Regions from separate parts of the Weizmannia sp. FSL K6-0777 genome, predicted to be linked through region 3. Evidence: predicted binding sites of a transcription regulator. Region 3 holds the regulator's gene; each other region holds the start of a gene.

Region 1 (10,661 bases), 120 kb from region 3:
GAAATGGCGGAAAACCCTGCGCTTAAAGGGAAGCCGCTGGCCGTTGCCGGGAATCCGAAAGAACGGAAAGGCATCATTGTGACGTGCAGTTATGAAGCGAGAAAATTCGGTGTAAAAACGACCATGCCGGTCTGGGAAGCAAAAAAACGCTGCCCGGATCTTTTAATCGTGCCACCCCGTTTTGATCTGTATAAAAAAGCATCCGCCAAAATGTTTTCAATCCTCCGCGCGTATTCGCCTTTGGTCGAACCGGTTTCGATCGATGAAGGTTATGTGGACATTACCGGCCTCGAGGAACTGGGGACGCCGCCTGCCATTGCCGAATCGATCCAGCAGCAAATTCTTGCGGAACTCGATTTGCCGTCAAGCATCGGGATCGCCCCGAATAAATTTTTGGCGAAAACAGCGTCGGATATGAAAAAGCCGATGGGCATCACCATTTTAAGAAAGCGGGATATTCCCCGTTTATTATGGCCGCGGCCGTTGATCGAGATGCACGGTGTAGGCGGCAAAACGGCGGAAAAGCTTAACGGCTGTGGTCTTTTTACGATCGGCGATCTGGCGCATGCGGATGATTTTCTTTTAAAGCAGCTTCTCGGCATCCGTGGCATCCGTTTGAAAGAAAGGGCGAATGGAAGAGACCCGCGTCCTGTTGATCCCGAATCCGTAAACGTCACCAAAAGCGTTGGGCGGATGGTGACGCTATCTGAGGATACGGAGGATGAACACCGGATCGATGCCGTGCTGAAAAAGCTTGCGGATGAAACGGCGGAACGGATGAGAAAAAAGGAGGTTGCGGCAACCAATGTGGGCATCATGATCCGTTACGCGGACCGGAAAACGGTGACGAGGAGCAAAAAAAGCGGAGGGCCGGTTGAAAGCGGCGATGCGTTGTTTCAAGCCGCCCGCACGCTTTTTATCCGGAACTGGAACGGGCAGCCCGTACGCCTTTTGGGCATTACCGCCTCCGGTTTAACGGACCGGAAGGCGGAAGCAGAACAGCTGAGTCTGTTTTCATATGAAGAAGCAGCCAAAAAAGAGCCGCTGTATGAGGCAATCAGCCGGCTCCGCAAGAAATTTGGGGAGCAGATTATCCAAACCGGGAGAGAAGCGGGAAAGCGGCCGCCGGATCCCCGCGGTTAATTACCGGCTTCCGGCACGTCCCATAAAAAAGGAACACGCGCAAAGATGGCGTGTTCCTTTTTTAACAGGTTCAGCAGTTCCCAACTTCCAGATCTTCCACCGGCCACCAGAAGAAGCCGTCTTTTTCCAGCAGTTCATCGGCTGCTTTCGGTCCCATCGAACCGGATTTGTAATTTGGGAATGTAATCGGCTTGTTTTCCCACACTTTTGAAATATTATCGACAAAGCTCCACGATAAGGCGACTTCATCCCAATGGGTAAAGTTGGTTGCGTCGCCCATCAGGCAGTCATGAATCAATTTTTCATAGGCTTCGGGCGTATTAATGCCGTTTTTGCTGCTGCTTGCAAAGCTGAGCTGCACAGGGGTGGTTTCCATATGCTGGCCCGGTTTTTTGGCGTTCAGATGAAGCGAAATCCCTTCTTCCGGCTGGATATGGATGACAAGCAGATTCGGGTTCAGTTCATGATTTGTATTGTAGTACAAATTCATCGGGATATCTTTAAACTGCACGACAATTTTCGTCGATTTCGCCGCCATCCGTTTGCCGGTGCGGATGTAAAACGGCACGCCCGCCCATCTGAAATTATCAATCATCAGTTTCCCGGCGACAAACGTTTCGGTCCTGGAATCCGGCGCTACATTCAGCTCTTCCCGGTAACCCTGGACTTTTTTGCCGCCAATTTCGCCCGGACCGTACTGGCCGCGCACGAAGTATGCCGGCACATCTTTTCCTTCAATGGTGCGCAAGGCACGCAGCACCCGCACTTTTTCGCTCCGGATTTCGTTTGTTGTCAGGCTGATCGGCGGTTCCATTGCAAGGAGCGCCACCATTTGCAGCATATGGTTTTGCACCATATCCCTGAGCGCCCCGCTCGCTTCGTAATACCGCGCCCGTTCTTCCACGCCAAGCATCTCGCTTGATGTAATCTGGATGTTGGAAATATAACGATTGTTCCAAAGCGGCTCGAACAGGGCGTTGGCAAACCGGATGACCTCGATATTTTGTACCATCGCTTTACCTAAATAATGGTCGATTCGGTAAATCTGGTCTTCTGAAAAAGATTTCCGGATCTGGCTGTTCAGCTGTTTCGCTGATTCGAGGCTATGCCCGAAAGGTTTTTCGATGACAAGCCGTTTAAACCCGTTTGTAGCGGTAAGCCCGTCACTTTTCAGATGGTCCGAAATCGTCCCGAAATATTCCGGGGCCATCGCCAAATAGAAGATCCGGTTGCCTTCCAGCTGGTACTTTTCATCCAGTTCATCCGCTAATTGCTTCAACTGTATGTACGAGTTGCTGTCTGTCACATCATGCGGCTGATAGTAAAAATGAGCGGCAAACGCTTCAAGCTGTTCCGCATGTTCTCTCGCGCTCAGAACGGAATCTTTTATATGCGCACGGAAGATTTCGTCCGTCCATTCCCTTCTTGCCGTGCCGATCACAGCGAAATGCTCTGACAGCCTGCCTTTCCGGTACAAATTGTACAGGGAAGGAAACAGCTTACGCTTCGCCAGATCACCTGTTGCGCCAAAAAGCATAAATAACGATTTCGGTGTCTCAGTTGTCTGCATCTTTCTTACCTCTCTTTGTTCAAAAAATCACGATTTAAGGCCGGCCTGTCTCATGATACGGTTATAGTTTGCCTTGTTGCAGCCATTTCATTTCAAAAGCAGGGAAAAATCATTTTTTTCCGCTTTCCGGCCCCATTTCATTGTCACTATATTCTAGACTTTCACGGGCAAATACGCAAATGATATGCAATAGTTTCCTTTCCGTAAAATTATGATAAGATAGTTCTATATGTGCGGCCGGGATCCGGCAGGAAAGGGGGGAACATCATTTGGAAATTTTATTTTTGGGAACTGGCGCGGGCGTACCTGCCAAAGCAAGAAACGTCACGTCCATTGCGCTCAAATTGCTGGAAGAACGAAATGCCATCTGGCTTTTTGACTGTGGGGAAGCGACACAGCACCAGATTTTGCACACTGCGATCAAACCGCGCAAAGTTGAAAAAATTTTTATCACCCACTTGCACGGCGACCATATTTTCGGGCTTCCCGGCTTTCTTGGGAGCCGGTCGTTCCAGGGCGGGGATGGCCCGCTTACCGTTTACGGCCCGAAAGGCATAAAAGCGTTTGTGGAAGTTTCCCTGAAAGTGAGCGAAACCCGTCTGAAATATCCTTTGGAGATCATCGAAATTGAAGAAGGAACGGTATTTGAAGACGACCGCTTTACGGTTTGTGCGCTGCGGCTTGATCATGGGATCGAAAGCTTCGGCTACCGGATTACCGAAAAAGACAAACCGGGCGCGCTGGATGCGGATCGATTGAAAAAAGAAGGGATCCGCCCGGGCCCGGTTTACCGGCTGCTGAAAGAAGGCCGGACGGTAACATTGGAAGACGGTCGCGTGATCAGCGGAAAAGATTATCTCGGCCCGGCGAAAAAGGGGAAGATCATTGCCATCCTTGGCGATACAAGGCCGAATGAGGCGGAAATCCGGCTCGCAGCCAATGCCGATCTTCTCGTTCACGAAGCAACGTTTAACAAGGAGAGCGGGCAAATGGCGCATGATTATTTTCATTCGACAACGGCGGACGCGGCGCAAACGGCAAAGCAGGCGGGGGCAAAACGGCTGCTTCTTACCCATATTAGTGCCAGGTACGGAAAAGAAGACTGGCCGGCGCTTGAGCAGGAAGCGCAAGCTTTATTCCCGGACAGTCTGCTTGTCCATGATTTGATGGAAGTGCCTGTTTTGTAAAGCAAAAAAAGCGGCTTGCCTGCCGCTTTTTTATTGCCGGTTATTCTCTTGCGGGTTCTTTCCCTGCGTTCGATAACTCATTTGCTCGCTTTGCAGCTGCTTTTACACAGTCAATGAAAGCTTGTTTGACCTCGCGTTCGTCAAGGACGCGGATCGCGGCTTCTGTGGTGCCGTTCGGGCTTGTGACAGCTTTCCGGAGCGCTTCCGGCGGTTCGGCTGAAGTTTTCAGCATTTCTGCTGCGCCGATGATCGTCTGGAGGATAAATTGTTTTGCCGTTTGTGCGTCGAGCCCGATTTCTGCAGCTGACTGCTGGAGCGCTTCGGCGATATAATAAATATACGCCGGTCCGCTTCCCGAAAGCCCTGTTACAGCATCGAGCTGTTCTTCTTTTACGGCCGTAGTCATGCCGACAGCCGAAAATATGGCAAACGCCCGGTGCCGGTGCTGTTTTGTCGCAGCGGCGTTAAAGGCAATGCCGGTTGCCGACAGCCCGACTTTCGCCGATGTGTTCGGCATTGCGCGCGCAACGGGAATATGCCGGCCAATCTTGTTTTCGATAAACGGAATGGTGATGCCGGCCGCTACCGAAACGAGCAGGGTGTCCGGAGATATGAGCGGACGGACCGATTCGAGCACATCTGGGGCATCTTTCGGTTTTACGGCTAAGATGACCGCGTCCGGGCCTTCGAAAAGCTGGTCGAGGCCGTCTGCAGCCCGGATGCCGTATTTCTGTTCCAATGTGCGGAGCCTTTTCTTGTTCGTGCGGTTATGGGCGCGGATGTCCCAGGCTTTTACGATTCTTTTTTCAAGCATGCCAATGATCATCGCTTCAGCCATGGACCCGGCGCCAATAAATGATATTTTCATGCAAATGCCTCCCTTCAAAGTAAAAAACCCCTTCATCCGTAAAGGACGAAAGGGCATGTTCCGCGGTACCACCTTTATTGCAGGAATTCGATCCTACACCTCATTTGGTTAACGGTTTTCATCCGGTTTGGTTTTGCCAAACAGCTCACAGGCAGGTTCGGCCGGGCAGCGGATGGCGGAGTTTTCCAGCCTGAGAACCCCGCTCTCTTGCATCATGCCCGGCTTACTGGTCCTGGTCACAGCCGGTCGCTTATCAAAATGGTATTACTTATTATGAAGAAAAATCGGGGAGTTGTCAAGAGTGATTCCGTGAATTTTCAGATAAAAAATCCGTGCCCGGCCATTTTAAAATGGTACCAGGCGTGCTGCCGCAATGAACGCGGCACGGGAGGAAGCATGAAAATCGGCCGGCACCATTTTTCAGAATAGGCATCCATGCCGCGGCAAATGGCACCAGTGGAGGAATGAAAATTTTCAAGATAGAGGGAGAAGATGGAAACATGGCAAATAAACGGATCCGGAAGAAAACGATCGTGATTACCGGCGCTTCCGGCGGCCTCGGGGAAAAAATCGCCTTTGCCGCCGCCAAAAACGAGGCTAACCTTGTTCTGCTCGCCAGAAGCCTCGGCAAGCTTGAAAAAATCAAGGCGGAGATCGAAGCAGCTTACCAGGTTTCGTGTCTGACCGTTCGCTGCGATGTAGCGGAGCACGGCAAAATTCCTGCTGTTTTTGAATCGATTTACAACCGCTGTGGCCAGATTGATGTGCTCGTGAACAATGCCGGTTTCGGCGTTTTTGATGAAGTGCAGGATATCCGCATGGAGGATGTCAGGGGGATGTTTGATGTCAATGTCATCGGGCTCATTGCCTGCACCAAAGCGGTCGTCCCGCATATGCAAAAAAACCGTGCCGGCCATATTATCAATATCGCTTCCCAGGCGGCCAAAATGGCGACCCCAAAATCAAGCGTCTATGCGGCCAGCAAGTTTGCAGTGCGCGGCTTTACGGACAGCCTCCGCATGGAAATGGCGCGCTTTGGCGTCTATGTGACAGCCGTTCATCCCGGCCCGGTTGCAACCGGTTTTTTCGACATCGCCGACCGGTCCGGCACCTACCGGAAAAATATTGAAAAATGGATGCTGGATCCCGAAAAACTTGCAGAAAAAATAACGGATACGATGCTTGTAAATCGGCGTGAAATCAATGCGCCAAAATGGATGAATGCATCCGCTACCATCCATGCGCTTTTCCCCGGGCTTGTGGAAAGGCTCGGACGGCAGGCTTTCTTTAAAAAATAGCAGCCGGTGTGATGCGCGTTTTGGAAAAATATAACCCCTCTGCCTAAAAAAACAATTGGCGAAAGAACGTATATTCGTTTATAATGAGGAATAGAATAAGAACTATAGTTCGTGTTGTTTGCTTAGTTTCTAAGGTAAGAGGGGTTGAAAGATGAGCCAGCGTGTGATTTTTCTCGTCGATATGCAGTCTTTTTATGCAAGTGTGGAAAAAGCCGATCATCCGGCGTACAGGGATAAACCCGTAATCGTATCGGGGGATCCGGCGCGCCGGTCCGGGGTGGTGCTCGCTGCCTGCCCGCTCGCGAAAAAGCGCGGCGTGAAGAATGCGCTCCGCCTGTGGGAAGCGCAGCAGCTCTGCCCGGATGCCGTTATTGTTCGGCCGCGCATGCAGCGCTATCTCGATGTATCGGTGCAGATTTCTTCGATTCTTGCCCGCTATACGGATATGGTTGAACCGTATTCCGTTGACGAGCAGTTCATGGATGTAACGGGCAGCAGGCGACTGTTCGGAGAGCCGCGCGAGATCGCCGCGCAAATCCAGCGGGACATCATGGAAGAAACCGGCGTGTATGCCCGCTGCGGGATCGGGCCGAACAAAGTGCTGGCCAAAATGGCGTGCGACCATTTTGCGAAGAAAAACAAAACCGGCATTTTTGAACTGGATCACCATCATCTCAAAACGCATTTATGGCCTTTGCCGGTTGGCAGGATGTTCGGTGTCGGCAGCCGGATGGAGCAGCATCTGAAGCGGCTCGGCATTTATACAATCGGTGCGCTTGCCTGCTTTCCACTTTCTGTTTTAAAAAAACGGTGGGGGATTGGCGGCCAGGTACTGTGGGAGACGGCAAACGGCATTGATGAGTCGCCCGTCTCGAAAGAATCGCACGTCGGACAGAAAGCGATCGGGCATGCGATGACGCTGCCGCGCGACTACGCCGATTTTGAGCATGAAATCAAAGTTGCCCTTCTTGAACTTTGCGAGGAAGTCTGTTTCCGGGCGCGTACTTCAGGCGTCATGGGCGCTTGTGTTTCGGTCGGCTGCCAGGGGGCGGATTATGCCCATCCGTCCGGCTTTCACCGCCAGATGACGCTTCTGGCGCCGACAAACGGGACAATGGACGTTTACCGGGCGGCGTGCCGGCTGTTTCTTTCGTTTTGGGACGGAAATCCGGTCCGCCGTATCAGCGTCGGGCTGTCGCGCCTGTCGCGGGATGATATCCGGCAGCTTGATCTGTTTGAAAACAGGGAAGGGGAAAGAAAGATTGGGTATGCGGTCGACCGCATCAAGCAGAAATACGGTTCCGGCGCCGTCATCCGCGCCGTGTCGCTGCTTGATGCCGGCCAGGCGCTTGAACGTGCCAAAAAGATAGGAGGGCATTACAAATGAGCGGATACCTGCAGCGCGGTAACAAACTTTGGGAAGGGTCACGCATGTTTTTGCCCGAGCATAAGCAGGCACTTTTAAAATGGCAGAAAGAACAGGAAAAACAGGCAAAGCCCGAACTCGATGAGCAGCAGCTTGAAGAGATGAACCATATGCTCATATCTGCCTGCCGGCTGCGCGTGCCGGTTACGGTCCGTTTCTTTGAAGCGGGAAATTTCTTTACCGCCACCGGTACCATTACAAAATTCCGGCCGCTCGAAAAAAAGCTGGAGCTGGCAGGGGAGACAGGGGAGCGGATATCGATCAAACTTTCCGCGGTGACAGAAGTGGAACGGGCATGAAAAACCGGCAAGCCTGAAAAAGCCTGCCGGATGGATTTTCGTACGGGCGATGCAGAAAAATGCAGCACTGGCGGTTTGGACGCATCCTGTTGCAGCAAGAAGCAGCATTCATGAAATCAATCTTAGGGCATCCGTACGCTTTGTTGCGGATTACCGTTTTCTTGCCTGAATGAGTGCCTGCTGCACGACCCAGTTTTCGGGAAACGGGTTGCCGAGCACCCAGTAGCTGATTCCGCGCAGCCCGTATTCGTTTAGCAAATTGATTTTTGCCCGCATGCTGCGCGCATCTTCAAACCAGACTTCATGCTGCTGGCCTGATGCATCAGTGTAACGGAAATAAGGCGCCTGGTCGGTCGGGTGGTAGCGGATGTCAGCCCCGTACCGTGCCGCCAAGGAAAGGGCTTCATGCGGGCTGATCGTGCGCGCCGTTGTGCCTGCGCGCCACGGGATTCTCCAGTCACGTCCGTAAAGCGGCGCCCCCATCATAATCTTATTCCGCGGAATGACGGTAACGGCATAATCAAGGACACGCCTCACTTCAGGAATCGGGGCGATGGCCCGCGGCCTGCCGCCGGCCCATCCCCATTCATACGTCATCAAAATGACAAAATCAACGATGGCCCCGTGTGCGCCGTAATCGTGGGCTTCGTAAAGCAGGCCCGGCTGCGTGCCGGAAATTTTCGGCGCAAGCGCAGTCGAGACGAGCAGGCCTTCCGGGCGGAACCGGCGGGCGACGCGCCTGAGAAACGCCGTATAACGGTCGCGGTCTTCCGGATACACATATTCAAAATCAAAATTGACGCCCCGGTACCCTTTTTGCCGTATCGTGGCGAGAAGATTGCTGATCAAAGTTTCCTGCAATGCTTCATTGCGAAGCAGCCGGGCAGCCAGATCGGAGCTGAATCCTTCCGAGGTGAAATTGGCCAGGATTAAAAGCGGAAGGACACCGTTTGCTTCCGCTGCCTGAAGGACGGAGCGGTCGTTGAGCGGCGTCAGGCTGCCATCTTCACGGAACGTATGACGGAAAGGGGACAAGTACGTAAAATAAGGCCCAAGCTGGTAAACTTCAGCGGTGCCCGCAGCGCCGAACCCGGTTGTATAGGCATTGACTTCTTTCACAGGGCGGCGGGGTGCGGGTATACGCAGCACCTGGCCGGCGGAAAGAGCCGTGCCGGGAAGCCGGTTCGCCTGCATAATGGCCCCCATGTCCGCCCCGTAAGTACGGACAATGCCGTACAAAGTTTCACCCTGTTTTACCGTATGGTTCCGGTAGGGGATAAAAAGCACCTGCCCCGGAAAAAGCGAGGCGGGATTGCGGAGCTGGTTGGCGTTTATAAGCGCTTGGGCCAAAACGCCGAGGCGTGCGGCGATTGTGCCGAGCTGGTCCCCTTCCTGGACGATGTACTGAAAGAACCGGTCAGGAATGACAAGCGCCTGGCCGGGGACGAGCGGGGATGATGCAGTTAGCCCGTTTGCCAAAAAGAGCTGGGCAAGATCGGCATCGAGGCGGTTTGCAATCCGCCAAAGGGTATCGCCTTGCTGTACGGTATAGATTTCCATCATGGACACTCCCTGTTTTGATAGGCTCCTATACCATATTCAGCAACATGGGCGGACGTTCGCAAAAAATGGCATTAAAGCTTACGGGACGCCGCCATTTTTTCAAGAAATTCGTCAATCACCTGTTCATACTGTTCGCGGTTTAAGTTGAGCGACTGGGCGTGGGCGCCGTTTTCGGCAATAAACAGCTGTTTCGGCCCTTTTTTCTTTTCATAAAGCGCTTTGGTCATCCCGGGCAGAATGTAGTCGTCCTTGGCGCTGTGGATAAAGAGGACCGGCTGTTTGATCCGGCCGACTACATCAATCGGCGACACACGGCGGAGCGAGTAGCCGTCGCGGATGCGGACAAAAAAATCGGCAAGCGGAAAAAACCATTTTCCGGGCAGCCGCGTTTCCCGCGTAAATTCCCGGATCAATTGCGCCCGGAACGAGGAAAACGGGCAGTCGGCGATGTAAAAATCGGCGCGGCCGCAAAGCTCGCCGGCATACAGCAGGAGCGTGGCGGCGCCCATTGATTCGCCGTGAATCCCGAAAAAGATGCCGTCCCCTTCGCGCCTGAGAAGTTCATCCACCACCGCTTTTAAGTCATGCTTTTCATAGTACCCGTAGCTCGTTGTACTGCCGCCGGATTCCCCGTGGCGGCGGTGGTCGTAGAGGACAGCGTTAAAGCCCCGCTTCAGGAACAGGTTCATATATTTAACGGAATTCATTTTGTTTTCCGTCACGCCATGGCAAAAAATCATCCATTTTTTCGACTCGGGGAACGGTTTCACAAAAACCGATTTGAGCTTGTAACCGAATGGGGACGGAATCAAAACTTCCTCTTTCGGCAATGATTCGTACGCTTTAAGATCCAGCCTTTTCGCGGCCACTTCTCGGCTTATGACGAGGCTGTCGTCTTTTTTTCGGATATGCATCACCCGCTCTGACATGTAAAAGCCGAGCCCGCCTGCAGCAAGCGCCGCCGCCGTGGCGGGCAGGGAAAACCATTTTTTCATCAAAATCCCTCCGCATGTTGAAGTAAAAAAGGATGCCGGATGCGCTTTAATAAGCGGAAAGAAAAAACCGGCGCAAGTTTCCGGTTGCGCCGGTTTTATTTTCAGGCTCCTGCCGCTTTTCCGGATGGATCTTTGTTTGAAAGCGGCAGCAGGCTTTCCGTCCGCCGGCCCGGTCTGTTGCCGTTTTGCCCGTTTTGGTCAGGACGCCCCGGCATCCGGCCCCGGTCCTTTCAAGTTCATTAGTTTTTGTTTCAGTTCGTTTTCCATCGTCGCCAGTTCCTGTTCGGCCTGGAACCGCCGGGCTCTTCCTTC
Region 2 (10,661 bases), 790 kb from region 3:
AAGCGGCTGACATAAAAGTAAAAGATGAAGATTTGAAAACAACTTTTGACACCCTGCTTGGGACTTCATCAAGCAAATAATGCCGCAAAAAACCGCCCTTCCGGTTAGGGGCGGTTTTTTACGGCCGTTATGCTTCATGGGCTTTTTCAGCTTCACCGCTGCGCAATTCTTTTTCTTTATGCATCCTTTCAATAAAAACTTCCCCTTCTTTTTCAATCCATTCCTGTTCCTGTTCGTGTTCTTCCCGGGCTGTTTTCACCGCCATAAACGCACATATGACAATGCCTGCCACAACAAAATAAATCCAGATTGGGAAATCCATGTTTTCCCCTCCTTTTCGGTTTGTCCCTGCTATAATGTATGGCAGAATCCATTAAAAAATGCCTTTCATTTTGAAAGGCATTTTAAAAGTTTTTCACCAGACGGGCGCTTTCCAAACGTTTGCGTTTCTATGAATCTCACTGATGAAACGTTGGTTTGTAAAAAGAACGGTTATCAAGTGCATAAATCCGGTCCGAGAACTCGCCCGGTTTGACATTGCGGAGCGCACGGTCAAGCATATTCATTTTCGCATCAATATTATCAATATAGTGGAGAATTTCCGCCTCTTTAATCATCGGGGGCTTGGCACTTCCCCATTCCGCTTTTCCGTGGTGGGAGATCACCATATGTTCCAGCACCATGACTTCTTCCCCGTGGATTCCGAGTTCCTCCGCTGCTTTTGCAATTTCTGTGACCATAATCGAGATATGGCCGAGCAAATTCCCTTCAGCCGTATAAGTTGTTGAGATCGGGCCGGACAGTTCTTGCACCTTTCCCAAATCATGCAAAATGACACCGGCATACAACAAATCCCGGTCGAGTGAAGGATAAAGGCCCGCGATTGCCTTGGCAAGGTCGAGCATGGAGACAACATGGTACGCCAGCCCCGATACGAATTCGTGATGGTTTTTCGTTGCAGCTGGATAGACAAGGAACCGCTTCTGGTATTTTTTCAGCAGATGCCGGGTCAGCCTCTGGATATTTGGATTTTTCATATCAAAAATGTACTGGGTGATTTTCCCCATCATTTCTTCCTGCGATAACGGGGCCGTTTCGATAAAATCGGAAATCCGGACACCGTCCCCCGGTTGTGCCGGATGGATCTGGCGGATTTTCAGCTGCAGCCGCCCGCGGTAATTTAAAATGTCCCCAGTTACTTTTACAATCGTCTCCGGTTTATATGTTTGTTCGTCCTGTTCGGTCGCATCCCAGAGTTTTGCTTCGATATCCCCGGTCCGGTCCTGCAAAATCAATGTTAAAAACGGTTTGCCGTTGCTCGCAATTCCTTTTGTTGCGTGTTTGATGAGCAAAAACGCGTCAAACTGTTCGCCCACCTCATAGTAGAGTAGCCCTTTTGCCATAATAATCCTCCGATCTAACCCCTGATTGATTTGTCTTAAAGTATACCATAATCCGGCCGGAATCCGCTTTTGATCTAAACCGGCTTTGCTTGTGCGTTTCACCGCCGTGTTGAAATTAGGAAAAAGACGACTACGGCCAGGACAAACTGGTTTACTGCTTGTGCATTTCACCACCGTGTCGAAATACAGACATTCGGCCCGCCCCTCTTATTTACGGCTGAATACGGCTGATGTTTCCAGAACCTGTCAGCTCTTGACCGTGTATAGCCCCCAAGGTTTTCACCTCATGGCCTTTAAAAAACCGGAGCATCGGCTGCTGGCATGTAAAAAGCAGCACCTGCCTCGATTCGCTCACCTGGTCGAGCAAGCGGGCCATTTTCTCTGTCCGGTAAATATCAAAATTAACAAAACCGTCATCAATGACAACCGGGGACGGGAATTCTCCGCCGAGCGCCTCCGCAAGGGAAAAACGCAAAGCAATATACAGCTGTTCCGCCGTTGCCTGGCTCAGCTCATTTGCAGCAAACAGCACATCATCACGCCGTTTAACGTAAAAACGGCCATCCTCCCCGCCCATATGGAGGGAGACATACGATCCGTTTGTTAAAGATTGCAAATACGCTTCGGCTTTATTCAGGACTTGCGGAAAGCGGGTTTCCCGGAGCCGCTTCATCATGCCGGAAAGCAAACGTTTCGCCGTGGCAAACCGTGCCCATTCGAAAGCTTCTTCCCGGAAATCTGAAAGCGCGCTGTAATATTCATGCAGTTTTTCGGTAAACGTCCCGCCTTTTTCCAGCCTGTCCAGTTCAAACCGGATTTCCGCCGCTTCTTTTCTCATACTGCGAAGCGCGTTCGCCTTTTCCGCAATTTTCTCTTCCAGCTTTTGCTTTTCCTGCTCAAATATGGATACATCTTCTATCCTTTCGAGCCGTTCTAGGTCTTCCCGGCTGATCCGTAAATCTATGATTTCGAGCTGACCGGTCAACTTTTCGTATTGCTGAAAAAGGCTACCGGCTTTCCGGAAATCTTCCTCATTCGCGGCACCGGCAAGGGCAAAAAGTTTTTTAATCTCCTTATCTGTTGCTTCCGCTTCCGATTCAAGCAGCTGCAATTGTTCTTCCAGCTCGGCACATTTCTTTTCCCATTCCTGCAGGCGGATTTTTCTTTCCTGTTGTTCCGCACACGCCTGCTGCAACAGCAAGATACCCTCCTGGCGTAATGGCCAGTTGACGTGGAGCCGGGACCACAGGTTTTCCATCCTTTCTGCAAATGCCGACTGAGAGGCGGAAAGCTGCGCCAGTTTCTTTTCGATACGCGACCGCTCGCGCAATTTCCCGCTTAAGTCCGTCAAAAGTTGGAACGCATCGGGCAGCTGTCCGGGCCGGAAGCCATCACCCAATTGCAAAGTTTGCCTGAAATGGCTGATTTCTGCCAGCAGCTGTCTTTCTTCCGCTTCCAGACGCTGCTTCCGGTTTTGCATTTGCCGGCCGTTCTGTTCGCCTTCCTCAAGCTTCAGAATGAGCTGTTTCCAGTTTTCGCGCAGCTGTTTCTGCCGTTCATATTCATGCCAATCCGTGTCCCCGTCTTTCCAATTCCGCAGCTCTTTTTCCTCTTCCTCCAGTTCCTGTTCGAGCGCTCGGATTTCTTCTTCAAACGGGTTCCGCTTTCCCTTCAAAGCATGGTAGCCTGACACGGTTGCACCAAGCACAAAAACGCCCAGAAACAGGTATTGCCCTGTGAGCAAACTCCACACGCCGGCCATCAGAAACAATAATGCAAGGCCGAAAAACAGGACGGGGGGCTTCCGGGCTTCATTTGCCATTTTTTTCATGCGGGAAAGCTGCTGTTTCCCGCGCCTGATATCGGCTTCAAGCAATGATTTTTTTTCCTTTTCCTGCCGCTTTGCCGATAAATCGCGAAAAGCCTCTTCGGATACGAGCTCTTTTTCCAAAAGTGCGCATTGCTGCTCAACAGCATTCATCCGAGCCCGCAAGTCCTCAAGCTGTGCCTGTAAAGCATCGTTACGGGAACGGTGATGGTCATACGCCTTGATGAGGGTGCTGAGCCTTTCTTTTGCCGCAATGCTTAAGTCAAGCTGCGGTACTTTTTCAACTTGCGATGTCGTAAGATGCAGCATTCCCGATAATTCGGCGATTTGGCTGTTCAGGATTTCGCGTTCAGACTGGAGGCGCTCTGCTTCCGCCTGCCACCCGCGGTATTGCGGCCAGTCATCGAGCAGCTTTTTAATCTCCCCTTCATGCCGGACGAAAAGCGGATCCGGCTGCTCTCCTTCCATTTTTTCTACCAGTACCTGTTTTTGTTTTTTAACAGCTGACAGGCGCCCGGTAGAAGCGCGCCATTCCGACATCAGCGCGTCAAGGCGCCGGATTCCGTCAGCGGGAAAGCGGACGGGACCGATTTCCGCCAGCTGCAGTTTGATATGCTTTCTTTCTGCATAAAGCGGCCAAAGGCTTGTGAGATGTTCATACTGCTGAACCGTTCCCCTTAAGGCTTCCAGCTCCGCCTCCGCTTCTTCCTGTGCTGCTTCAATCGTTGCCAGCCGGGCTTTCCATTCGCCATAACGGCCGTTTTCCGCTTTCAGGTGATTCAGTTCTTTTTCCATGGCCTGAAGTTTCCTGAGTTGCACGTTCAAGACCGGTTTCCGCCCGTTCGGTTTAAAACGCGCCTCCATTTCCTTTTCGAGTTCCCGTTCCGCCGAAAGCAGCGCATCCGTCCCGATTGTCCCTGCAGCAAATAAAAAGCGGCTAAAATCATCGCCTGTTAATTTGCGGATTTCCTGGAGGCTTTGCAGATTAAAAGAATAAATGGACTGGAACATTTGCCGGTTCAGCCCGTTTAAAACTTGTGCAAGTACCTCTTCGCCGCCTGTTCTGCCATCTGCAAAAGTGACGGACACTTCTCCGGCTGCTCTTCCTTTTATCCGTTCCACCGTTATTTTTCCGTCTTTTTCTGTTTCGAGGACAAGCCTCCCGCCGTACACCGGTGAAAATTTTGGCTCATAGTGCTGCCCGTTTTGCTGTCTTGAAGGAAACCCGAATAAAACGGCTTCGATAAAAGCCATGAAGGTTGATTTGCCGGCTTCGTTTTCCCCGTAAATGACCTGCAGATCCGAAAGATTTTCCATATGAAAATCAACAAGCCGGCCAAAACCGTAAATATGGACCTCCCGTATTTTCATCGTTTCCCCCTGCCTTTCAACTTCTCAAAAACAGCCGCTTCCGCTTCCAACAGAAGCCGCTGCTTTTCATCTCCGCCCAAGTCCAGGTAGCGGCCCGCAACCATATGGCTGTACAACGGGGAGACCGCTTCATCTACTGTGGTTTCTCCCAATTGTGCCAGCGTTTTCTTCATTTCCTGCAAAATAAAGCCGTCATCCCGTGCGGAGATAAAGGCATCTTCAGGCAGTGTGATGCGGTGTACCCAGACAAAATTGCGGTCTGCTTCTTCGCCTTCCTGTAGCACTTCCATCAGTTCGCCGTTTTTCACTTTTCCAAGCGCTTCATCATCGAGCAGATCCGGATCTTTTATATCCAATTGCAAAAATACGCCCTGTGCCTCTTTCCTTTCTTCTTCAAGGGCATTGCGGCAAACTGTGTACAGACGATTAAAATCATTTGCGCCTTTTACGGAAACGGTACGTTTTTCCCATAAAATGTCCGCCGTCTCATAGAATGCGGTATGCGTACCAAGCGGATCCATTTCGGTAACCATACAGCCTTTCGGACCCGTTTCTTTCCGGTTTCTCCCCTGAATATTCCCGGGATAAATGATATAGGGATGCGTATGTAAAATCTGCTGCTTGTGGATATGGCCAAGCGCCCAGTAATCCATCCCTTTTTCCAGCAAATCCTGCAAGGCAAAAGGCGCATAAGGCTGGTGCATTTTCGTCCCGCCTTCAAGGTAACCGTGCAACATGCCGATGTGAAAATCAGCATCTCCTGTTTTCCTGTATTCATCCGTTTTGTTCTCCAGCACGTGCCGCTTCGGGTAACTGAACCCGTACACATGGACTTTCGACCCGTTTTTAGCTGTAAAAGATTTGGCTTCAACACGCTCGGAAAATATCCGGACATTTGCGGGCATGTCCAATTTTGTCCATGACCCGCTTAGATGGTCGTGATTGCCATGCAGCACAAATACGGAAATGCCAGCCTCTTGGAGCCGCTCAAACTGCTTCTTCAGCCTCACCTGGGCTTTCAGGCTGCGGTCTTCCCCGTCGTATAAATCCCCGCATATCAGCAGGAAATCCGCTTCTTTTTCAATTGTAAGGTCACATAGATTTTTAAATGCCCGGAAAGTGCTCTCCTTTACCCGTTCAAACAGCGCCGGCGGAAGCTTGCGGAGCCCCGCAAACGGACTGTCAAGGTGCAGGTCGGCCGCATGGACAAAGCGAATCCTTTTCAACGACATCCCTCTTTCGTAAAAAAATAACCGGCATTTTTCCATTTTTTGTGAAATCCAACCTGTTCGTAATCAAACGCATTTCATAGAATATATGTTCTATCTTCATTATAAAAGGTTTGGCACGTTCAGGCAACAAAAAAATGGCTGAACATGCCAAACCTTTTTAATTGTATTGCCGGTATACGTATGGATCTTTCGGCTCGCTGCTTTTATGGTAACTTGTTACTTTTAAATACGGGATATTCTCTTTAAACGGCGTATAGTACGTCGTATCCAGTTTCCCTTCAACCTCAATCCATGTATTTTCTTTCACGTTTGCCATATTGTCCGGAAAATCAACGAGCATCCCGTATACGCCGGCATCGGCAATGCAGTGGATAATGCCGAACCGGAGCACAAACAGCTGATTCGCTTTAATATCATCCGTCCGGTAGACAAACCCTTTAATTGCCACTTTTTTGCCGATAAAATTCCCCGGATAATTATAAATCGTTTCAAGCCCGTGGAAATAATGGTCATCATCGAGGACGATGCTTTGCAATTTACTGTACTTTTTCAAATCCGAACTTTCCATTTCTGTATACTGGTCCTTATCATAGTAAAGGCTGGAATTCGGCCGTAAAATCTGGTGATTGGCATATTGGTCCTTGTCATTGTCAATCATAGAAAAGTGGAAGCCCTTTGCTTTGACAACGGTGGAATTCAAGGTGGCCACCGGAAGAAAAATGCCCGTTACAACCGGGATTAAAATCATGCCGTACGTAAACATTTTTTTGTACCATGTATTTTCATCCGTTTCATGCGAATGGCCGTGGTGGGCGGCGTGATGATGGTCATGCACCTCGTTTCCCGCCCTGACCCATTTCACGAGCTGGTACAAACATAAAAAACCCATCGCAAAAATCATGGAAAACGACAAATACGCATACTTCATATTAATATATTTGCTAATATCTCCTGTCGCGTGCAGCTTCATAAAAAAATACGCGAAGCCGAACAAAACTATAAATCGCAACATTTTAAACACCTTCTATATCAAGAATGCACCCGTAAACACAAAAACGATAATCAGCCCGATCATCGAAAAGACAAATTTTCTTTTAAAGGAATGCATCATCATGAGCAGATTTTTTATATCCACCATCGCGCCAAATACTAAAAACGCAAGGATGGCCGACGTCCCGAACATCCCGTTGAAAGACGAAGCAATGAAGGCATCCGCCTCGGAACAGATCGACATAATAAAAGCAAGCAGCATCATAATTAGAATCGCCGCCATTTTTGTCTGCCCGAGCGACAGCAGCGTGCTCGTCCGGAAGAAGGTCTGCATTGCGGCAGAAATCAGGCCGCCAAACACGAGAAACTTCCCGACGGAAAAAAACTCATCAATCGCATGGTCGATCGTACCGGTGATTTTTTGCAGAAAATTCGGTTTATCATGTGCTTCGTGGTCATGCCCGTGGTGGTGCAATTTGGCCTCCACAAATTCGCGAAGCTGGTTTTCGGAAAAAAAATATGAAATCGCAATCGCGGTTAAAACAGCAGTAAAAATCGCCAGTCCGCAGCGAAGCAGTGCCATTTTCCAGGAATCGCCAAACGCGACAAACGTAGAAAAAATGACAACCGGGTTGATAATCGGCCCCGTCAGCATAAAAGCGATGGCGGCAGAAAGCGGGACATTTTTCCGGACAAGCCTTTCCGTAATCGGGACAATGCCGCATTCACAGGCTGGAAAAAGCGCGCCCATCCCGGTGCCGAACGCAATGGATAAAAAGCGGTTTTTCGGCATAACTTTTGCAATCATTTCCTCAGTGACAAACATCTGGATCACCGCTGAAATGAACACACCCAGCACAATAAAAGGCAACGCCTCGATGATAATGCTGATAAAAATGGTATTCATTTGCAATAAGGACTGGACCATAACGGCATATCGCACTCCTTTTTCTATCACACTCACAAAAAACTCTCCCAATAAGGATACTATAAGTCTTCATTGGCGTAAATGAAGAAAACCAGGAAATGGCGGGTAAGCAGGGAAACGATGGAAAAAAATGATTTCCAATTTGATGAAATCGATGCGATTCTATTACTTTTCGGATCGGACTGTGTTATGATAGTGTCAAATGAACTAGTATTGAGAACGTGAAGGGAATGAAGCAATTGCCGGTATCTATATTTGACTTTGGGTTGGTTGTTTCTGCCGGAGCTTTTGTTGCGCTGCTTAAGATCATTATGATCGATATCATTTTATCGGGCGACAATGCGGTTGTGATCGCCATGGCAACCCGGAAACTGCAGCGCGAACAACAAAACAAAGCGATTTTCTGGGGGACAGCCGGTGCGGTGATTTTAAGAATTCTGCTGGCAATGGCAATCGTTGCTTTGCTGAAAATTCCTTATGTAAATGTCATTGGCGGGCTTTTGCTTCTATGGATCGCATATAAAGTGCTCGGCGGCGGAGATGAAAATGTCCACGTCAGAGCAAAAAATGGGCTGCTGGTTTCGATTGGTACGATTATTATGGCTGATGCGATTATGAGCCTTGACAATGTAGTGGCGCTGGCCGGTGCTTCAAACGGACATATCGGCATGATTGCGCTCGGCGTTGCCATCAGTATTCCGGTCATGATCTTCGGTTCAAAGATGATTGTAAAAGCGATGAACCGTTACAGCTGGATTGCCTATGTCGGGTCCGCCATCCTCGCCTGGACGGCAGCAGAAATGCTCTTTAAAGATGAACAAATCCTGAAATGGTTGAATATCTCACACGGGCCGGTAACATATACGATCGGCGGCATTCTTACGGTTTTGGTGTTGTTCCTTGGCTGGCTTTCGAACCGTAGGGCGGCGGTAAAGCAGGTTAAGCAAGTAAAACGGGATATAAAAAAGGACGTAAAGCAGGATGTGCAGCAGCGTGTCCATATCCATTAATGGCAAGCGCATGCGCCGTTCCCATTAAATGAACCCGGGCTAGGTTGGCCCGGGTTCTTTTTAGCGGTGGAACAAAATCAGTTTTCCTTCAGGGGATACGCAACGGTGCGTTTTCTCATCGACGCCTTTTTCTTTTAAAAGCGCCTCCCCTTTTTTCTTCGCTTCCGTATCATCCTGTGCTTCAAAACCTTCATCGAGAATCTTTTCTCCTGTCGGTTCAAAGGCAGTCAGTTTATAGTCGCGCATGTTTTCACTCCCCTTTGAATTGCGGCGCCCGCTTCTCTACAAAAGCGCGGATGCCTTCCTTGTGGTCTTTCGTCTGGCGCATTTTCCACTGTGCATGTTTTTCCAGTTCCAATGATTTATTGAAATCAGGGCGGTTCAGTTCCGTATAGATTTTTTTCGTTTTGATCATCGCGAGGACCGGTTTTTTCTGCCATTCTGTAATTTTTTGGTCAACGGCAAGCGCAAGATCGAGCACGGCTTCATCGATAATGCCCATTTCGGCTGCCTCTTCAGCGGACATGACTTTTCCTTCCCAAATCACTTTTTTCGCCTTTTCCTGGCCGATCCGGCGCTGCAGCAAATAGTGGCCGCCACCGTCCGGCACAAGGCCGATCCCGATGAAGTTCATCGCGATTTTACTGTCCAAATCACTGATAATGGTATCACAGGCTAGGGCAAGGCTTAAGCCCAATCCTGCAGCAGCTCCATTAATCGCCGCAATGGTGAGTTTCGGCATGCCCACAAGAATGGAAACGGCTTCATTTATTTGGTTCATAAAAGAGGTGAACCCTTTCTCTTCTTCCATCGCCAGCATGGCTTTAATGTCCCCGCCTGCGGAGAATGCTTTGCCGTTTCCGGACAAGACGAGAATGTGAATGTCATCCTTCATCGCAATCGCTTTCAACGTGTCCGCCAGTTCCTTAATCATCTCCAAGTTCAGCGCATTCATTGCGTCCGGGCGGTTGAAATACAAATAGGCTGCCCCGTCTTTTTCCTCCACTTTGATCGTCTCATACGTTGAAATCACCGAGATCCCTCTCCCTTTGTTTTATTCTTCCTATTACTAGGATAGCGAAATATTCGGCAATTTCCAATACAAAATGACAGCTTTTTAAAAAATTCATCAAAAAAAAGAGGCTGCCGCCTAAAGCAAACAGCCCCTTCCATCCTTATTTCAGCAGTTTCATTTTTTTCAAAAAGTCGATTGGCTGCTGTTTCCGGAAATGCTCTTTTACCATATAAGACACCCCGTTTTCATTGTTAGAACGGGTCACCCAGTCTGACGCGTTTTTGACAGCGGGATGCGCATTTCCCATCGCAACGCCGAGCCCAGCCCACTCGACAAGCGGGAGATCATCAAGGCCCGAACCGATTACAACCACTTCCTCACGACGGATGTTCATCCGGTCGCATACATATAAAAGCCCGCGAAGCTTGGAAATACCAGCCGGCACAATATCCAGCTTCCCGTTTCCGCAAAAAATACAATCCACTTCATGGAACATATTGGTAATCGCTTTTTTAGCTGCCTGAATGTCCTCTCCGTCAGAAAAAATCACTTCGATTTTGGGCGGGGAAAGCGGCGTTTGTTCCAGTTTTGCCGATAAATCGTCCACATATTGTTCTGCATAAGAAAACGGATTGGACGTTTGATAAATGACTTTTCCCATCAACTTATTCGGATGCTTCACTCTGTTAGACAATGTAAACCGCTCGGAAACAAGGCGGATTTGGGCGTGAAACCCTTCCAAAAGGCGCACAAGGTCACGGGTGGCCTCTTCGCTGATCCTTCTGACAAAAATCGGTTTATCCAGTTCACTGGCAATATAAGCGCCCTGGTGCGTGATTAAGGAAGAATGCAGCTTCAGCCATTTGGCAATCCGGTGGGCCGAA
Region 3 (10,661 bases):
GCGAATGATGTTTTTCAAGCACGGACCCCTTCATCCAGTTCCTGCATGAGCCGCCTGTACTGAATATACATGGCGACGCGCCACGGCAGAATCATGCCGAATGCGAGCAGAAAAAACATGCCGCTGAGCTGCCCGATTTGAATCGAGGAGCTGAGTACCACCTTCATCAGCAACCGGATGAGAAGGAGCCCGATCAGAATAAACGGAAAAGCTTTCGACCGTTTTAAATATACATTTCCGTCACGGACTTCGAAACGGGAAGTTTTAATTAAAAATATGGAAAAGAACATTCCGACCACAAATGCTTCCAATACTTCGACAGGCGTCACGCGAAAATACGGGACGACAAACATCAATGCCCCGGTACTCATAAAGACCGGCGGCAACAATATTTTTTTTGTGGAAACGGGCTTGTTCTGCCCTTTTAAACGGACAAAAATGACCAAAGACCCCATCAAAATCGCAACAATGAACGAGATGACAATGCCTTCCATGTCTCAACCCTCTTTAGTAACAGATTTTTAACAAAATAAATATAGCTACGGTAAATATAAGTTTCCTATGCTAATATTCAACCATAAAAGCGGGGTTGATGTCCAGCCGGAATGCCTGCCTCTCTTTTTTTGCGGCGCCTGTCAGTTCAAAACGCGTTCAACCGCTTCTAAAACACGCGTTTCATCAAAAGGCTTGACGATAAAATCCTTTGCGCCGGATTCTATTGCTTCGACGACCAGTTTTTGCTGGCCAAGCGCGGAGCAAATAATAATTTTTGCGTCCGGGAATTCGCGCACGATCTTTTTCACAGCTTCAATGCCGGTCATCTCCGGCATGGTAATGTCCATCGTAACGACATCCGGCCTGACTTCACGGTATAATTCAATCGCCCGCTGCCCGTTCTCCGCTTCGCCCACAACGGTATGGCCGCCGTTTTCCAGCATTTTCGCCAAAGTCATCCTCATAAATTTTGCATCATCCACAATCAACACATTTGCCATCGATCGAATTTCTCCTCCTCATTGATCCGTTAAAATGCAACCCGGATTAAAATCCCTGGAATCCCCCGAACAGCGCACTCATATAACCGGAAATGACAGGCATCCAGTCAAAAAAGAACAGGATTCCGGCGAATATCATCACAACACCGCTCCATTTTAATAGTTTCACGCTATATTTTTGCATCCACCCCAATCGTCCGATAAAAAAAGCAAGGACAAAAAAAGGGATGGAGAAGCCGAACACATATGCAGCCATATAGACGGACGCAGAAGCCGGATGGGCCACTGCCATCGCCAATACCGAGGCAAGAATCGGCCCGGTGCAAGGCGTCCAGCCGGCAGCAAATACAAGCCCGACGAGAAAAGAACCCAAGAATCCGACCGGCTGCTTTTTTACATCGATTCGGTACACTTTCATAAAGATCCCCGGCTGAAAAATGCCCGCAGCAAGCAGCCCAAAAAAAATGAGCGCGACTGCACCGAGCTGCCGGATGGCATCCTGGTAACGGATAAAAAAACTCCCGATCCAGGAAGCACCAAACCCCAATGCAATAAAAACTGTGGAAAATCCTGCGAGGAACCAAACGGTATGCAGGATACTTTTCCACTCCCGCATGCCGCCCCCGCTTTTTAACCGGCTAACAGAAGCGCCTGTTATATAAGAAACAAAAGCAGGGTAAAGCGGCAGACAGCAAGGCGATATAAAGCTCATGAAACCTGCCCCGAAAGACAGCCATACTGTTACATCAGCCATCGGTTCACTCCCCATCCCGGCTCATTTTCATTTTAACATAAACTGATTGAAAGAGAAAAAACATCACGAAAGCAGTATGTGTCAAGTTTTTCTCGACAAGGTTTAAATATCGGGTATTCCAAGACACTCTTTTTGTACACTTTCGGCTACCGTGCTTTACTTGCTCGGTGTAATTTTCGGAAAAGATGTAGTATTTTCGTATAAAGATGGATAACGGGGATGTTGAGGCGCGCGAAATTCACTCGCTTTCCGCGGGCGGCCGGCGAGCCTCCTCGCTCGTACCTCGCTGCGGGGTCTCTCCTGGCTCGCTTTTCCCGCAGGAGTCTCGTAAATTTCGCGCGCCTCAACGATCAGTCCCCACTGAGCCAGGCTTAAAACGAAAGCTCTAATATTTTGCTTAAATGTCCCATTGCCGATGAACTGCTTGAATGCAGGGCAACTGATCCGTGCTTTACGCCCACTGACGGGCGTACAGGCTGCTTGAGTAGTTGAGACATCCTGATGGATTGTTTCAAGTTCCGTTGCTTTCTCTCGCTTCTTGAACGGTGTTTCAGATAGGCTTCTCTCAATGTCCCATTGAGTATGCCTTGTTTGATTTTCACCATGGCTTCTGCGCCAAGTTCACTCCAATGCATGCCCCTTTTTTTCATCCTGAAGGAGATATGCCTTTGATTCGATTCCATCGCTCCTAGGCCTCTCGCACCTTCCGGCACGTTTTTCACCCTGTCTCTCCAGTCAAAAATGCGGTCCCAGTTTTTCAAGATATACGAACGGAATTCCTTGATTTTCTTGAGGGCCTTTTTATCCGTCAAGGTGCTTTCGTGCGTATCCAAATATAACGTGAATTGGTCCAGGTCATGCGTTCTAATCGCTTTTCTAATTTGCTCCTTGATCTCGCTCTTTCCGCCCCCAAATGTCCTTATGATGGCTTGTGCAACGTGGTAGGTATCCAGCTGGTTGAGCACCGGAAATTCCGACTGTGAGAATGCTGTTTGAAACCGTTCAGCTGTGTACCCAGCACCTCCATCACTGTTTGTAATGACATGCGCTTTTTCGAGGGAATAGGTGTTGGCAGCTGTGGCTTGGACTTCATCCCAAAATGTCTGAATGTCTTCCGTCGTCATGATGACTGTGGGCTGACGCAGGGAGACCCTTTTTCCATTGGTTTCCCATCCCTCATAGAGAATGGCGTGGTGGACTTCCATACTCTGTTTCTTTTTTAGTCCCCGAACGAATACACCATCTGCTTCAGAAAACAGGTAGTCTACCTTCTTCCCCTCAGGCAGGGAAACAGCTATTTCTAGCTCTTCTACAAGTGCCTTATCGGCTTCCGCCTGAGTTTTCCCTACGTGTTTTACCATGTTCCCTACAGTTGTGTGACTAAGACTCACTGCTGTCCACTCTTTTAAAATATCAGCTACTTCCCGATAGGTGTTCTCACTTGCCAACTCTGCCACCTTTAATTCCACTAACGGGCTGTATCGTTGGTGTGGTACCAGCCCTAACCATTCATCCAGAGGATAATGTGAGTTCCCTCTCTTATCACGCATTAATGAACGTTTAAAAGTCACACTTCCAAATAGAAACTGAACGCTTCTGTTATCACTCCGGCAGTACACCCAGCCCTCCTCTAACTTCTCCTGTTTAATTGTTTTATCTAACTCTTCAAATATTTCCCCAACCCATTGTGTAAAAGCCTTCTGCATCAGAAGTTTAAGCTGTTCTTCAAATTCGATAAGACTCTTTGTATCCTTTAATAATCCAGCAATTATTGATATAATATCCATGGGAAGACCTCTCTCTCTAGATGTTCATCTTGAAGTGTACAATTAGATGATAGAGCGTCTTCCCATTTTTTTCCACTCATTTGCCCCTTCGAGTAAAATTTTACACATACACGAAAGCATAAAAATGGAACATGAAATCAAAAACCACCTTTTCTGTGCAGGAAATTGGCAGAAAAAGTGGTTTACAGAATCGTGAGAAGCTTAACAATGGTGATGGATATACCACAAAAGCCGGTCATCCAGCTTAAGATTTCATTTGTTTGTTCATGGCATTCATCATTTGATTGATTTTCTTCTGAGACGGCTTCATACCCATTTGCATCATCATCATTCTCAGCATTTGTTCATTAATCGGCGGATTTTTCTTCAGGTAATTCATCATATATTTACGGGCGATGAAAAACCCGATTGCTGCGCCTGCCAAAAGAGCAATAAGGGCTACAAGAACGAACACCCAAATCATAATATACCTCCTTCACTCACATACAGTGTACTAAATCCATTTGAATTATACAATACTTGTTTTCTTCTCACACGAATTTTCTTTCTTTAACCGGTTTTATCCAGCCGTATCGTTTATGGTCGTAATCGATTGCAAGCAGATTTCCTTTGAAGTTCCTCAGAATTTCAAAAACGGCGGTTTCTGTATCATAACTACCGGATACGTTCAGGCGGAGCATTCTTTCTTCTATAGTCACTTCCAGCACCTGCCCCTCTTTTTTTGAAAGAAGTTGGCAAGCGCCGGTTTTCGTCATGTTAATGGTGTCAGAAAATAACGGCTGCAAGACATGATGGACAGGCAAGAGCGGAATCTGCTTTGTAATATAATGGATCTGTCTGCTGAGGACATTTTTCAAACTTCCGGAAACGTGCGCATACTGGTGAAAAAGGTTAAAAAACATTCGTTCCCTGCCGTAATAATATTGTGCAAACTCCTCTTTTATCAGGTAGATAGAATAGGATCGCATATGATCTCACTCCCGCAACTTTGTTACCTTCACTATAATGGACGGGCCCCAAAAAAGTTGTCGTTTGTTGTAACAAAATTTAAAAAATTACTGTGGAACATTCGATTACACGTACATACAGGAAAATAAGCGTAAATGTATCAAAGCGTTGCTGCAAAATCGGTTGCGTCCAAGGGAGAAGCTAATTCAACTCAGCTCCGGTACTTCAAGCCCCTATTCTTATACCCTTCCTTCATAAAAATGAGCCTGCTTTTGCGAATACCGCAAAAGCAGGCCTGGAACGATTACATGCCCAATAATTTTTTTACACGTGCCACAACATTTTCAACGGTAAATCCGTATTTTTCCACAACGGTATTGCCGTTTCCGCTTGCGCCAAACGTATCAACCGACAAAATATCGCCTTCATCGCCGGTATACCTTTCCCAGCCGAATGGTGAAGCCATTTCAATGGCAAGGCGTTTTTTCACCTGTGCCGGCAATACGGATTCTTTGTATTCTTTGCTTTGCTGTTCAAAACGGTCCCATGACGGCATGCTGACAACAGCAGCATCAATCTTTTGTTCCGCCAATTGCTGTTGCGCGAGCACAGCCAGATGGACTTCCGACCCGCTGGCAAGAAGGAGAACGTCAGCCGTTTCTTTTTGTGCAGGGGACACGACATAGGCACCTTTTGAAACGCCTTCCAACGCTTTTTCAGACGTCCCTTTCAAGGTTGGCAGCCCTTGGCGCGTCAAAACAAGCGCTGTCGGATGGTTTTCAGATGACAGAGCAAGGCGCCAGGCAGCCGCCGTTTCATTGCCGTCCGCGGGGCGGATGACCGACAAGCCCGGCATCGCTCTTAAAGAAGGAAGCTGTTCAACCGGTTCATGTGTCGGACCGTCTTCCCCGACAGCGATACTGTCATGCGTAAAGACGTACGTTACCGGAAGGCCCATAAGAGCAGCTAGGCGGATGGCAGGACGCAAATAATCCGAGAAAACAAAGAACGTGCCGCCGTATACATGGACACCACCATGAAGCGCCATACCGTTCATGGCTGCGCCCATCGCAAATTCGCGGACACCGAACCAAATATTGCGCCCTTCATAGGCATCCGGCATATAGTCCTTGTCTTCTTTCAGCCGCGTATTGTTGGATCCGGCAAGGTCTGCAGATCCCCCGAACAAAGACGGCAAATGTTTGGAGACGGCATTTAGCACTTCCCCGCTTGCCGCACGGCTGGCAAGGGTTTTGCCTTCTTCATAGACCGGAATGTCCTTGTCCCATCCATCCGGCAGCCCGCCTTTTATCGCCTGTTTTAGTTCAGCCGCAAGCTGCGGGTATTGTTTTTCATAGGCCTCAAACAGGGACGCCCACTCCTGTTCCTTTTTCACGCCATTTTCCACAACCAATTCACGGAACCGTGCGTAAACTTCATCCGGAACATAGAAGTCTTCTTCAAATGTCCATTTATACGCTTCTTTCGTTAGTTTCAGTTCATCTTCTCCGAGCGGGGCGCCGTGGGCAGCCGATTTCCCGGATTTGTTTGGAGAACCGTAACCGATGATCGTTTTCACTTCAATGAGTGTCGGCCGACTTGTATCCGCCTTTGCTTCCTCGATCGCTTTTGCGACCTGTGCCATATCATTCCCGTCTTCAACCCGCAAATACTGCCAGCCGTATGCTTTAAACCGGTCGGCAACACTTTCGGAAAAGGCCTTATTTAAGTCGCCGTCAAGGGAAATGTCATTGGAATCGTACAATACAATGAGACGTCCCAATTTTAAGTGTCCCGCCAATGAAGCAGCTTCGGCAGATACGCCTTCCATTAAGTCGCCATCTCCGCATAAAGCATATGTATAATGGTCAATGACAGGGAAATTTTCTTTATTGTATACAGCCGCCAGATGCCGTTCTGCCATCGCCATTCCGACTGACATGGCAATCCCCTGCCCGAGCGGACCGGTCGTTGCTTCCACGCCTTCCGTATGCCCGTATTCCGGATGACCCGGGGTTTTGCTTCCATATTGCCGGAAATTTTTAATATCATCCATGCTTAATGCATAACCGGATAAATGGAGCAGGCTATAGAGCAGCATGGAACCATGCCCTGCGGATAATACGAAACGGTCCCGGTTAAACCAGTGCGGGTTTTCCGGATTATGGTTCAAATATCTTGTCCAGAGGGTGTATGCCATTGGTGCAGCCCCCATCGGAAGCCCCGGATGACCGGATTTTGCTTTTTCAATGGCGTCAATGGACAAAGTTCGAATTGTTGTGACTGCCAGTTCGTCCGTTTTATCAAACATCTGTTAACATCCTTTCTTCATGGGTTACAACTCTATATTAAGGCAAGTGAAACCCATAACACAACTCTTTTACCATTTTGTATGGATTTTGTAAGAAAAAAGCAGAATGGTTTCCTTTTTAGTGCAGCTTTCTTTTTGTTTGGATTTGCTTAATTTTTTCAGGGGTAACGTCCTGGCCAGCCGGGTCAAGCACACGGACATTTTCAATCGTTTTTCTGAATGAAGAGCGGAACGCCTGCAAATACTCGCTTCGCAATTTTGACTGTTCCTTTGCTTCTTCACTTGTCAGGGCACCGGTTTTCGCTTTTTTCGCCAATTCGTTAATCCTTGCCATTTTTTCTTTTGAAAGCATATTTTCTCTCCTTTTATCCGTGATTGATGCCATCTTACTAAAATATGGACTCGTCTGCAACGAAAGCGCACCCGTGAAACCGGTTTTGGTACTATTTATCATGCCCCGTTTCCTCCATATATTCCCTGTAACGCCGGTGGACGGTTGCTTTTGAAACTTGGTAGCCGAAACCGCGCATTGTCGCAGCAATTTCCTGAAAAGTCAAGCCGTTATCCCGCAGGCGGATAATTTCTTCAACAGGCACTTCCTTTCGCTCCCTGCCGTCCGGATTCCGCTTCCCTTTTAAATTTTTTTCCGGGCGGTAGCCGTTTTTGACTGCACGCTCCATTCCCCTTTTAATTTTTAAGTTATGCAGCTTTCGCTGATACTCTTCAACCATGCTGACAATTTTCAGTACCATTGAATCGGATTCCGAAAGCTCCAATTCTCCGTTTTGCGCATAACAATATACTTTAACCCCTCTTTTATATAAAAAATGAAGCAATGCAATTTTTGCGTTTCCTCTTCCGATCCGTGTTTCATCCTGCACCAGTACGGCGTCAATCTTTTCATTTTCAATCGTATCAAGAAGATCAAGGATGCCGGGCCTGTCCAGGTCATAGCCGCTTGCCCGGTCACAGATCACCCCGGACACTTGAAAACCGTGGGAATCCGAAAGCTTCACCAGCTCTTCCCGCTGCCTCGCCAAGGAAGTTTCCTGGCTTTCTTTTTCCGTGCTTACTCTGCAATATAAAACAACTTTCATTTTTTCGTCTCCCGTTGTGATTTCATCGCAAGTTCCCTTTTATCATCGCTGAATTCATTTTTTTCTACCGGAATGACAATTTTTTCGCCGGCTTTGATCATGTTGCCGTCAATATCATTATGACGCTCAACCCAGCTGATAAATGCTTCCCTCGACATTTTGCCCTTTTCCGCATACTGTCCGGCGATGTTCCAAAGCGTCTCGCCCTCTGTGACGCTGATTTTGATATAGTGTGGGGATGGATCCCGCAGACTTCCAATCATGAAAAATCCGAAAACAAGCGTAAGCCCTGCTAAAATCATAACATAGTTATACTTTTTCCATAATCGTGACATCTCCATCTTCCTCCCGCGAATATTCGTTCGTCCAATCACCAGTTCTATTATAAAACGAACGCCTGTTTTTCGTCAACATTTTTTTCGAACTTACGTTTGTTTTATCTGCTGCAATGTGATATAATAATAGCAAATAATGGCATTCCTCCCGTAAGCGTCCCCATACGCAGCGCGGGTGCCAAACAAAACTGTGACGAGGTGAATAGAATGGCAAAACTATCAAAACGGCAACAGGCGATACTTGATTTCATCAAGCATGAAGTAAAAACAAAAGGTTATCCCCCTTCCGTGCGGGAAATTGGCCAGGCAGTCGGGCTTGCTTCCAGCTCAACTGTTCATGGCCATCTCGCAAGGCTTGAAAGCAAGGGGCTGATCAGGCGCGACCCTACAAAGCCGAGAGCGATTGAAATTTTGGACCATGATGAAGAAATACCAGCCCAAAATGTTGTCAATGTGCCTATTGTCGGAAAAGTAACAGCAGGCATACCGATTACAGCTGTAGAAAATATTGAAGAGTATTTTCCGCTTCCAGAACATCTTGTCCCGTCTGACGAGTCCGTCTACATGCTGGAAATTGAAGGGGACAGCATGGTGGATGCCGGGATTTTAAACGGCGATTATGTGATTGTCCGCTCCCAGCAGACGGCAAACAACGGGGATATCGTGGTCGCTATGACAGATGAAAATGAAGCGACAGTAAAAAGATTTTTCAAGGAAAAAGACTACTTCCGATTGCAGCCTGAAAACCAGACAATGGAACCGATCATATTGAAAAACGTCACCATTCTCGGCGTTGTCATCGGGCTGTACAGGCAAATGGTGCACTGATCAAAAAGAAGCAGTTTCGGCTGCTTCTTTTTTAATAGAGTATATGCGCGTTTGATAGCAAACATACCTGTGGCACGGATTTCTGGGCATTCAATCTATTTTCGGAGGAAAAATCGGGGAAATTAATGGGCATTGGGCGTTCGCCGCAAAAATGCCCGATAAACAAAAACCCCTCAAAGCCTTACGCTTCAAGGGGTTTCTTTCTTAATACATTTCAATATACTGGTCGCGTTCCCATTGGTGGACTTGTGTGCGGAACATATAAAATAGAAGAAAATCAATTCAAAACAATTCAATATGGTAGCCACTTCTTCGCTATTGCTCCCAAAATTAATGACTTTCCCTCAGTTCTTAAACCTGGCGAATGCGGGCCCGCCTGTGAGATCGATGAGCGAAAACTCCACATCATCCGGTTTTTGTAAAATTAGGCTTGTGATGAGGGATTTCATGATGACAGATTTTCCAAAACCCGTTGTTCTGGCTAAAATAAGGTGTTTCCGCATGTCGAAGTCGTGGTACAATTTTCGGCATGATTTTGACCAATAAGCACGGACCAGGTTCCCGGTTTTAAACAGTCCGTTGACCATAGAATTTTGAGTGACAACGGCTGCTTATACACCCGGATTTTTAGCAAACCGTCATAATACATTCCGATTTCCTTTTTGGCGGTCATTTTTTTCGCAAATATACTTTTGAGCTGTTTAATCACTGCCCGGTCTAATTTAAGGTTTTTCAGATCTTTGATCTACAGTTTCATCCGACGACTCACCAGACCAGCTTCCAAGCTCTTTGTTTGACAACATAGTCCTCGAAACTTCTGCCAATGGTATCCGACACCGGTATTCCGTGCCCCATTCGTAATCCCGTTTTTTGACTAGCTGTGTAGTGTACGTTTGTTTGCCATCTTTGACGTTTACCCCGATCAGCGAAAAAATCTCCTTTATTTAATCCGAGTCATCATTTGACAAACCATTTTTTGCCAAGTATGCTTTTGTCGCGATCCCGCCCACTCCTCCCTTCATCTGCAACACTCCTTTGTAAATTACGGAGTAATTTGTTGCTAAAATCAAGAAGTTCCAAAACGACCCACAAAGCATCGCTACGCGTGGATCTGGAATATTCCCGAACTACCTTCTCCAGCGGCATTTGATAAAGCAACGATCGGGAAGGTGGAAATATATCTTGTCCATACAAAATAACTTATGATTTTCTGAAAGAAATTTGTAAAGGTAAATAATAAACTTGTATCGAATTACATACAATGGGTGATGAGATTGAAGGATGATAATGTTATAGTTTTATTGGGAGCATGGATTAAGCAGTCAGGAATCGATCGCAAAGATATTTGTAATAAATTTGGGATTTCCGCAAATACCTTATCTAATTGGTGCACGGGAAAAACATATCCATCTGTTCCGCAGCTCCTAAAACTTTGCGAGCTCTTAAACGTAAAATTTGAGGACATATATAGGAAAAAGGAGGAAAACAAATGAGTGCATTTCTGGGGCTAATTGGAACCGCCGGCATAATAGTCAGTATCGTTTTAATGATTTTGGGGCGGGTTACTAAAAAGAAAAAACACGGATTGACAGTATTTTTAATATCT

The links. Region 3 encodes LexA, which represses DNA repair genes until DNA is damaged. Its sites were predicted from a motif close to CGAACATATGTTCG; they were not measured.
Positions count from the first base shown of each region.
Region 1: the regulator LexA is predicted to act here: its motif matches at 6,130-6,143, upstream of NST70_RS08895 (DNA polymerase IV).
Region 2: the regulator LexA is predicted to act here: its motif matches at 5,913-5,926, upstream of NST70_RS04345 (DNA repair exonuclease).

Region 1 is NZ_CP151971.1:1,880,764-1,891,424, reverse strand. It holds gene NST70_RS08920 (DNA polymerase IV) at 1-1,143, shown strand, start outside; gene zwf (glucose-6-phosphate dehydrogenase) at 1,214-2,713, opposite strand; gene rnz (ribonuclease Z) at 2,983-3,900, shown strand; gene proC (pyrroline-5-carboxylate reductase) at 3,941-4,768, opposite strand; gene NST70_RS08900 (SDR family oxidoreductase) at 5,269-6,066, shown strand; gene NST70_RS08895 (DNA polymerase IV) at 6,218-7,453, shown strand; gene NST70_RS08890 (YolD-like family protein) at 7,450-7,791, shown strand; gene NST70_RS08885 (LysM peptidoglycan-binding domain-containing protein) at 7,942-9,351, opposite strand; gene NST70_RS08880 (alpha/beta fold hydrolase) at 9,426-10,349, opposite strand; gene NST70_RS08875 (toxic anion resistance protein) at 10,548-10,661, opposite strand, start outside.
Region 2 is NZ_CP151971.1:963,023-973,683, reverse strand. It holds gene NST70_RS04365 (peptidylprolyl isomerase) at 1-80, shown strand, start outside; gene NST70_RS04360 (sporulation YhaL family protein) at 128-322, opposite strand; gene yhaM (3'-5' exoribonuclease YhaM) at 459-1,403, opposite strand; gene NST70_RS04350 (AAA family ATPase) at 1,615-4,602, opposite strand; gene NST70_RS04345 (DNA repair exonuclease) at 4,599-5,870, opposite strand; gene NST70_RS04340 (TIGR03943 family protein) at 5,992-6,846, opposite strand; gene NST70_RS04335 (permease) at 6,859-7,788, opposite strand; gene NST70_RS04330 (TerC family protein) at 7,983-8,762, shown strand; gene NST70_RS04325 (YhzD family protein) at 8,823-9,008, opposite strand; gene NST70_RS04320 (enoyl-CoA hydratase) at 9,013-9,795, opposite strand; gene NST70_RS04315 (Cof-type HAD-IIB family hydrolase) at 9,938-10,661, opposite strand, start outside.
Region 3 is NZ_CP151971.1:1,756,850-1,767,510, forward strand. It holds gene NST70_RS08200 (cytochrome c biogenesis protein CcdC) at 15-494, opposite strand; gene NST70_RS08205 (response regulator) at 636-995, opposite strand; gene NST70_RS08210 (cytochrome c biogenesis protein CcdA) at 1,042-1,749, opposite strand; gene NST70_RS08215 (ISLre2 family transposase) at 2,121-3,536, opposite strand; gene NST70_RS08220 (YneF family protein) at 3,781-4,002, opposite strand; gene sirA (sporulation inhibitor of replication protein SirA) at 4,067-4,504, opposite strand; gene tkt (transketolase) at 4,789-6,795, opposite strand; gene NST70_RS08235 (DUF896 domain-containing protein) at 6,914-7,147, opposite strand; gene NST70_RS08240 (recombinase family protein) at 7,239-7,892, opposite strand; gene NST70_RS08245 (LysM peptidoglycan-binding domain-containing protein) at 7,889-8,227, opposite strand; gene lexA (transcriptional repressor LexA) at 8,435-9,055, shown strand; gene NST70_RS08255 (helix-turn-helix transcriptional regulator) at 10,324-10,548, shown strand; gene NST70_RS08260 (hypothetical protein) at 10,545-10,661, shown strand, end outside.